2 regions of the Frankia sp. CcWB3 genome follow, and region 1 is predicted to be linked to the other one. Evidence: predicted binding sites of a transcription regulator. Region 1 holds the regulator's gene; the other holds the start of a gene.
The links. The regulator LexA, encoded in region 1, represses DNA repair genes until DNA is damaged. The targets are predictions, from matches to a motif close to CGAACNNNNGTTCG.
Positions count from the first base shown of each region.

Region 2: recA (recombinase RecA) is a predicted target of LexA. The motif match lies at 2,607-2,620, and genes of this name have one in related genera.

Region 1 is NZ_CDWRCK010000022.1:16,126-20,334, reverse strand. Features, by position in the region: gene hflX (GTPase HflX) at 356-1,816, shown strand; gene lexA (transcriptional repressor LexA) at 1,882-2,652, opposite strand; gene ACY5KJ_RS03415 (LysM peptidoglycan-binding domain-containing protein) at 2,957-3,343, shown strand; gene nrdR (transcriptional regulator NrdR) at 3,681-4,209, shown strand, end outside.
Region 2 is NZ_CDWRCK010000036.1:13,096-17,304, reverse strand. Features, by position in the region: gene rny (ribonuclease Y) at 1-527, opposite strand, end outside; gene recX (recombination regulator RecX) at 872-1,441, opposite strand; gene recA (recombinase RecA) at 1,445-2,482, opposite strand; gene ACY5KJ_RS04955 (DUF3046 domain-containing protein) at 2,649-2,843, opposite strand; partial or broken gene ACY5KJ_RS04950 (ATP-dependent helicase) at 3,036-4,209, shown strand, end outside.

The DNA of each region.
Region 1 (4,209 bases):
TCCGGACGCCGGTCCGCCGTCGTCCGCGTGGTGTCCGGGGGAGTCGGGCGGCCCGAGCTGTCCCAGATCGTCGCGGCGAGGCGGCGGGCCCGTCTCTCGTGGTACTCGTGGTACACGGCGCAGACGTTACGCCGGCGGAGCGGCAAAACGGTTCGCGATCGACGTGGTGGCGTGGGACCCTGGTTGGCGACGGGATTCGCCGGGAAACGAGGGGGGAGACGCGCCACGAGCGTGGCAGGGTCTTCCGGACCGGCGGATCCTCCTCGGGCCACCGGGTCGTGGGGCCCGGCCGGAGCAAGCGGCACGGAATGATCGCGGAATGGTGCGGTAACGGGCCGCGTTGAGAACGGATGGTATGACACTTCCTGCTGACGCCTTCGATGCGTCCACTCTCGACAGATCCCTCATCAAGCTGACTGGCGCCGATCCGTCTTACCTGCCGAACTTCTTCGACGATTCTGGGGACGGTTTCGACCTGGAGGATCGCGCCGCGTTGCGGCGGGTTCCCGGTTTCGCCACCGAGCTCGACGACGTCACCGAGGTCGAGTACCGGCAGCTGCGGCTGGAGCGTGTCGTCCTCATCGGCGTATGGACGTCGGGTTCCCTGCGGTCGGCCGAGAGCTCCATGGCGGAGCTCGCGGCGCTCGCCACGACCGCCGGTTCGGTGGTGCTCGACGCGCTCGTGCAGCGCCGCGATCGGCCGGATGCCGCGACCTACGTCGGTTCGGGCAAGGCGCGCGAGCTCGCCGAGGTCGTCGCGGCGACCGGCGCGGACACGGTGGTCTGCGATGGCGAACTCACCCCGGGTCAGCTGCGGCAGCTGGAGGAGGTCGTCAAGGTAAAGGTCATCGACCGGACGGCCCTCATCCTGGACATCTTCGCCCAGCACGCGACCTCTCGAGAGGGCAAGGCCCAGGTCGAGCTCGCGCAGTTGCAGTACATGCTGCCCCGGCTGCGTGGGTGGGGTGAGTCGATGTCGCGGGCCGCGGCCAGCGGCGGCGGCCGGGCGCCCATCGGTACCCGTGGTCCCGGTGAGACGAAGATCGAGACCGACCGTCGGCGGCTGTGGGCCAGGATGGCGCGGTTGCGCCGCGAGCTCGCCGCGATGACGACCGTGCGGGAGACCAAGCGTTCCGCCCGGCGGCGGGGCGAGGTCCCCAGCGTGGCGATCGCCGGTTACACCAACGCCGGTAAGTCGTCGCTGCTCAACCGGCTGACCGGCGCGGGTGTCCTAGTCGAGGACGCGCTGTTCGCCACCCTCGATCCGACCGTGCGGCGGGCGACCTTGCCGGACGGCCGGGCCTTCACCCTGACCGACACCGTCGGATTCGTCCGGCATCTGCCGCATCAGATTGTCGAGGCGTTCCGCTCGACGCTGGAAGAGGTCGCCGATGCCGATCTCATCCTGCACGTTGTGGACGGATCATCGCCGGATCCGGCCGCGCAGATCTCCGCCGTGCGCGAGGTTCTCAACGACATCGACGCGGGCGGTGTTCCCGAGCTGATCGTCGTCAACAAGGTGGACGCCGTGGAGCCGACGGTCGTCGCGGGGCTGCGCCAGCTCGCCCCAGACGCCGTGTTCGTCTCGGCACGCACGGGCGAGGGGCTGGCCGCGCTGGTCGACGCGCTCTGTGCCCGGGTGCCGCATCCCGACGTGGAGATGCGCGTGCTCGTGCCCTACAGCCGGGGCGACCTGGTCTCCCGGGTGCACGCGAACGGCGAGGTGCTCACGCTGGAGCACACCGAGACCGGTACCCGGCTGTCCGCCCGGGTCTCCCCGGGACTCGCGGCGGAGCTGCACGCCTACCGGGCCTGAGCCCAGGAGCGATCAAACGCGAGGCAACCCGGCCGGCCACCCGATGGGCGGCCGGCCGATCCACGTCAAACCCTGCGGAGCACAGCCACGATCCGGCCGAGGATGGTCGCATCCTCACCGGCGATGTCGGCGAAGGCCGGGTTCTCCGGATGTAGCCAGATCTTGCCGTCCCGAACCCGCAGGCGCTTGACCGTCGCCTCCCCGTCGATCATTGCGGCGACGATCTCCCCGTTGTCCGCGACCGACTGCTGGCGGACGACCACCCAGTCACCGTCGCAGATCGCCGCATTGATCATCGAGTCGCCGACGACTCGGAGCAGGAACAGAGTGCCCTCGCCGACGATCTCCCTGGGTAGCGGGAAGACGTCCTCGACCGCCTGCTCGGCCAGGATCGGGCCACCGGCGGCGATTCGGCCCAGCACCGGCACGTAGGCGGCGTCCGACTTGCTTCCTTCGGTGGTGCCCGGCGCCGCCTCACCGACGATGGGAATCGTGCCCGCCACCGTCGTCGCGCCCGCGTCCGCATTCGCGCGCCGCCGGGGGTGCTCGACGGTCAGCACCTCCATCGCTCTCGGGCGGTTCGGGTCCCGCCGCAGGTAGCCCTTCTCCTCGAGCACCTTGAGCTGGTGAGCCACACTACTGGTGCTGGTGAGGCCGACCGCCTCACCGATCTCCCGCACGCTGGGCGGATATCCGCGCCGCTCCACCGCGGCCCGGATGACCTCTAGCACCTTGCGCTGCCGGGGGGTCAGGCCCGCGTCCGCGGGGCCTTCGGGAAAGGCTCGCACGTTGCCGCGGGTTCCGCCCCGGCGCGTACCCCTGCCTTGGCTAGTCATCGCTTACCGCTCTCCTCGTCGCGTTTTTCTTCCGCCGTGCGGCCACCGGCCGGCCGGTGGCCGCACGGCGGACCGTCCCGCTCCGGAAGCCGTCACCCACCGACTCGCCGCTGTCCGTGACCGAGGGAAACCGCCCGGTTCACACCCGATCGACTCGACGGTAACCGGCGGGTCGCAGAATCTCAAACGTCTGTTCGAGCGTGTTCCTGGCGGTTTCCGGTTCCCGATGCGACAATCGACCACGCGTTCGATCGAACGAAGGTTCGATCTTTGGCGTTCGGTGTCGTCGGAACGGGAGGGTGCCATGGGATCCGCACACAGGGCGCGGGTCGTCGACCTGTCGACGGCCAGGGACCGGGCGGGTCGCCGGCCGGCGGGATACCCGCCGGGTCGCCCGCCCGCACCCCCGCCGCTCCGGCTGACCCGGCGGGGTCGGGTGGTGGTGGTATCGATTGTCGTGGCGATTGTCGTGGCGGTAGCAATCATGATCATGCCTGGGGTGTCGATCGCCGGGCCGGATGCCGCGGAGGCGCCGCGGCGCCATCTGGTCGTGCCGGGGGAGACGCTGTGGGCGGTGGCGGTGGCGCTCGACGAGAGCGCCGACACCCGGGTCGTGGTGGACCGGCTGATGCGGCTGAACCACCTGCGGTCGCCGCTGATCACCCCGGGCCAGTCGTTACTCCTTCCCTGACGCCCGGCTTCCCCGGCTTCCCGGGTCCACGAGTGTCTCGGCGCGGGGGCTCGCGCGCCGTCGTCTTTCGTCGACGTGCGGTGCCGCTGCGGTGCGGACCACACGGACCATACGGGGGTGCTGTCCCCATCTCTGGGGCCGTGCGCTACCGTGGACACAACATCTGGTGCTTATCGGGGTGTAAGTCATCCACAGGTTGTTTCACAGGTCTTCCACGGGGAGCTGGCGGTCCATCCACAAGGTGGTCCGTCCGGCGTGGATGCCGGGTCCTCAACGGTGTCCCGTCGTCCCCGGTCCGGGGCGGTCGGCTCCGGCGCGGGCGAAGGAGGCGTAGCGCGTGCGGTGCCCGTTCTGCCGGCATCCGGACAGTCGCGTCGTCGACAGTCGGGAGGCCGAGGAGGGTTCGGCGATCCGCCGCAGGCGGTCCTGCCTGTCCTGCGGTCGCCGGTTCACTACGATGGAGGAGGCGTCCCTTCAGGTTCGCAAGCGCAGCGGGGCGGCCGAGCCGTTCAGCCGGGCCAAGGTCATCGCCGGTGTCCGCAAGGCCTGCCAGAGCCGGCCGGTGCGGGATGATGATCTCGCGCTTCTGGCGCAGCGGGTAGAGGATGCCGTCCGCTCGTCGGGGTCGGCGGAGGTGCCCGCGGAGGCGATCGGCCGGGCGATCCTCGGTCCGCTCCGTGAGCTCGACGAGGTGGCTTATCTCCGCTTCGCCTCGGTGTATCTGGCCTTCGAGTCGTTGACCGACTTCGAATCCGCGATCGTCGCGTTGCGCTCCGAGGCCGCCGGACCTCCCACCATGCGGGATGGACCAGCTCGACCGGTCCCGCGCGGCGCCGTCGATGCCTCGCCGGTGACCGGCACCCAGC
Region 2 (4,209 bases), on a different contig from region 1:
GTTTCGACTGCCGCCTCGGCGAGCATCCGCTCGCGCAGTAGGGCGACATCCTCCTCGCCGCGTCGCCGGATCTCGGCGGCATCCCGCTCAGCCCGCGCCAACCGTTCCGCCGCCTCCCGTTCGGCTCGGGCCACAATCTGCGCCGCCTCCTCCGCGCTACCACCATGAGCCGCGCGGAGGCCGCCGTCGGAGCGATCGGCGGTCACGGCCGAACCCCCGGTCCGCGCGGCGGTGCCGTCTCGATCGGCGGGTGAGTCGGCGTCCGTCGTGGCCGGAGCGCCGGAACCCTCCCGGACCGTGGGCAGGACGCGGACCGTCGGCTCCTCGTCGAAGTCCGCCGGACTCGTCACGTCCGCTGGACCGGTCACGTCCCCGACGTCCCGGGCGGCCGGGGTTCGGGACACCACCGGAGCGGGGTCGGGTATCTTGTCAACCCGGGTCGCCCGGACCAACCGCGCCACGGCGAGGATCAGAACGCTCAGGACGGCAAGTACGAGTGACGACAGGACGACGAGGACGCCCTCCATCGCTGCTCCCTCCGCTTCCGTCGGACCCGCACAGGCGGGCTGGAGCGGCGAAGGACCCTCGTCTCGGCACGATCACAGCCGTAGAGGGGCAGCACGCGGATTGCGCCATTGCGATATGGAGCCCGGACGGCCTCCCGAACCGGCCAATCCAACGTCGACCGGCCGGCGAGCATACCGTCTTCGGGCACCCACTCGCAGCGGCTGCCTCCGTGTGAAGTTGGACGAGCTATCAAGACCGCGTCGCCGCGGGAGTCCTGTCACCTTTCAAGAAAGACTAGGTCTCGCACAATCCCTGGTCAAGAAATAAGGGCGCATTGACGGCCCAGGCTCAATCTCCCCACCACTCACACCGAGCCGTCGTCTTCGTCGCCATCAACCACCCAGGCCATCCGACCTCCGCCGTCGAGCCCCTGAGCGACTTGCTCGCTCACGACCCGGACCGCCAGTTCGACCGGATAGCCCTTTCGGGTCAGCATGGCGAGGAGCCTTCGGGTACGGACCTGCTCGGGCAGGCGGTCCATCGACCGCAGCCGACGAAGGACGAGCTCGCGGGCGGCCTCGACGGTGTCCGGATCCACTCCCCGCTTACGCAGCTCTGTGGCCAAGGCCTGCCTACCCAGCCCACGACGGGCCCGAGCGGAGGAGACGAAGGCGGCGGCGAAGGCCTCATCATCGATCAGACCGACGGCGGCCAACCGGTCGAGGACCACACCGGCAATCTCATCGGTGACCCCTCGTCGCCGCATGGTCGCCGCAAGCTCTGCTCGACTCCTCGCTCTGGTCGCCAACTGATGCAGACAGATCTCCCGCGCGACCGAGATCGGATCCTTCAGCCACGGCTCTTCGTCCGCCGCGACGGCCGTCCGGGCGAACGACGGACCGGCCGCGACATTCCCCGGATCTGCTCCTGCCATCGGCTACAGATCGACCGGGACGGGCGCCACGGCATCGGATTCGAGACTGGGCAGGATGCCGAGCTTCTCCTTGATCTTCTTTTCGATCTCGTTGGCCAGATCGGGGTTGTCCCGCAGAAACGACCGGGCGTTCTCCTTGCCCTGGCCGAGCTGATCGCCGTCGTAGGTGTACCAGGCACCGGACTTACGAATAATGCCGTGCTCGACCCCCATGTCGATCAGGGAACCCTCCCGGCTGATACCGCCTCCGTAGACGATGTCGAATTCGGCGGTCCGGAACGGCGGCGCCACCTTGTTCTTCACCACCTTGACGCGGGTCCGGTTACCCACGGCCTCCGTGCCGTCCTTGAGGGTTTCGATACGACGGACATCGAGGCGCACCGACGCATAGAACTTCAGCGCCTTACCACCGGTCGTGGTCTCCGGGGAGCCGAACATCACCCCGATCTTCTCGCGCAACTGGTTGATGAAGATCGCGGTCGTGCCGGAGTTCGCCAGCGCCGCGGTCATCTTGCGCAGGGCCTGGGACATCAGGCGGGCCTGGAGGCCGACGTGGCTGTCCCCCATCTCACCCTCGATCTCGGCCCTCGGGACCAGCGCGGCCACCGAGTCGATAACGATGATGTCCAGCGCGCCGGACCGGACGAGCATGTCCGCGATCTCCAACGCCTGCTCGCCGGTATCCGGCTGGGAGACCAACAGACCGTCGGTGTCGACGCCGAGCTTTCCCGCGTACTCGGGGTCGAGCGCATGCTCGGCGTCGATGAACGCCGCGATACCACCGGCCGCCTGCGCGTTCGCCACCGCGTGCAGGGCGACGGTCGTCTTCCCGGACGACTCCGGGCCGTAGATCTCAATGATGCGCCCCCGCGGCAGCCCGCCGATGCCGAGCGCGACATCCAGAGCAATCGAACCGGTGGGGATGGCCTGGATCGGCGGCCTGGTGTCGTCCCCCAACCGCATGACCGATCCCTTGCCGAACTGCTTGTCGATCTGCGCCAAGGCGTTATCCAACGCCTTCTCACGGTCGAGTCCTGCCATTGGAGTTACTCCATGCTGAGGTCGTCGAGTCTTGGCCACGAGGATGACGTTAGGCCGTGGGTCCGACAGTTTCGAGGGTCGAGGATGATCTGTGGACAAGTAGCCGCACAGGGACGACTCTAGACGAACATGCGTTCGACGACCCGACGACACACCGGACGGTGGCTCAGCGATCCCGCGCCGGCACATCGAACTCCTCGCACACGGTTCGCCAGACGGTCTTGGCGTCGTCACCACGGGCCAGGGCCACCTCGACCGTCGCGCCACCGAGACCGGACAACACATGATCACGCGCAAACGACTCTGCGTACGCGGAACCGAACCGTGTGTTCATCTTCGCCCAGAACTCGGTCAACCGCACTTCGCCAGTGTGCACCGTCCGGACGGGACGGGACCACCCAAGGGGGTCCTGGTCGGGGATCCCCGCCGGGGGTCCCCGGTTGGGGTTCCCACCGGCGGAACCACGGTCGGGGGGAACCACGGTCGCGGGAACCACGACCGGGTCGAGGCCGGGCCCCACGGCGGGCCCGGCCTGAACCACACCGGCGGAAAGTTGTCGGTCCCTCGACGCAGACTGGTCAACGTGCCCAGCTTCGCTTCCCCCGATCCGCCAGATCCGCTCACGGCGTTCTCCGCCCCGACCCGGAGCTGGTTCGGCGCGGCCTTCACCGCCGCGACCCCCGCCCAGCGGGGCGCGTGGGAGGCGATTCGCACCGGCGGCAACGCGCTGGTCGTCGCACCCACGGGTTCGGGGAAAACGCTGGCCACCTTCCTGTGGTCGCTGGACACGCTGGCCCGCTCGGCGCCGCCGGCCGAGCCCACCCGGCGCTGCCGGGTGCTCTACGTCAGCCCGCTCAAGGCGCTGGCCATCGACGTCGAACGGAACCTGCGGGCGCCGCTCGCGGGGATACGCTCCGCCGCGCAACGGCTCGGTCTACCCCAGCCGGACGTGACCGTGGGTCTGCGGTCGGGCGACACCACCGCCGCCGAACGGCGCGGTTTCGGCGCCCGGCCCCCCGACGTCCTGATCACCACCCCGGAGTCGCTCTTCCTCATCCTCACCAGTGCCGCGCGGGAGTCGCTGCGCGGCGTCCGGACGGTGATCGTCGACGAGGTCCACGCGGTGGCGGGCACCAAGCGTGGCGCCCACCTCGCGCTGAGCCTGGAGCGTCTGGACGCCCTGTTGGACACCCCGGCCCAGCGGATCGGCCTGTCCGCCACGGTGCGGCCGGTCGAGGAGGTCGCCCGCTTCCTGGGCGGAACGGCCCCGGTGGCGGTGGTCCGCCCGCCCGCGGCCAAGACCCTCCAGATCGACGTCGTGGTGCCGGTCGAGGACATGACCCGGCTCGGCGGACAGCTCCTCGACGGGTCCCCGGACGGCTCGGCGGCCTCCGCCCCGCACCGAGCGTCGATCTGGCCGGCGGTCGAGCAGCATGTCCTCGACCTCGTGCTGGCCCATTCCGCCAGCATCGTCTTCGCCAACTCGCGCCGGCTCGCGGAGCGGCTCTGCGCCCGGCTGAACGAGCTGTACGCCGAACGGCTCGCCGCGGCCACCGCCGCGGGCGAATCCGTGGCCGGGGACGGGCCGGGGGAAGCCAGCCGGACGTCACCCGCGGCGTTGATGGGCGCCTCGGGTCAGGGCGGCGGCACGGCGTGGCCGGAGATCGCGCGGGCCCACCACAGCAGCGTGAGCCGGGAGCAACGGGCCGGAATCGAGGAGGATCTCA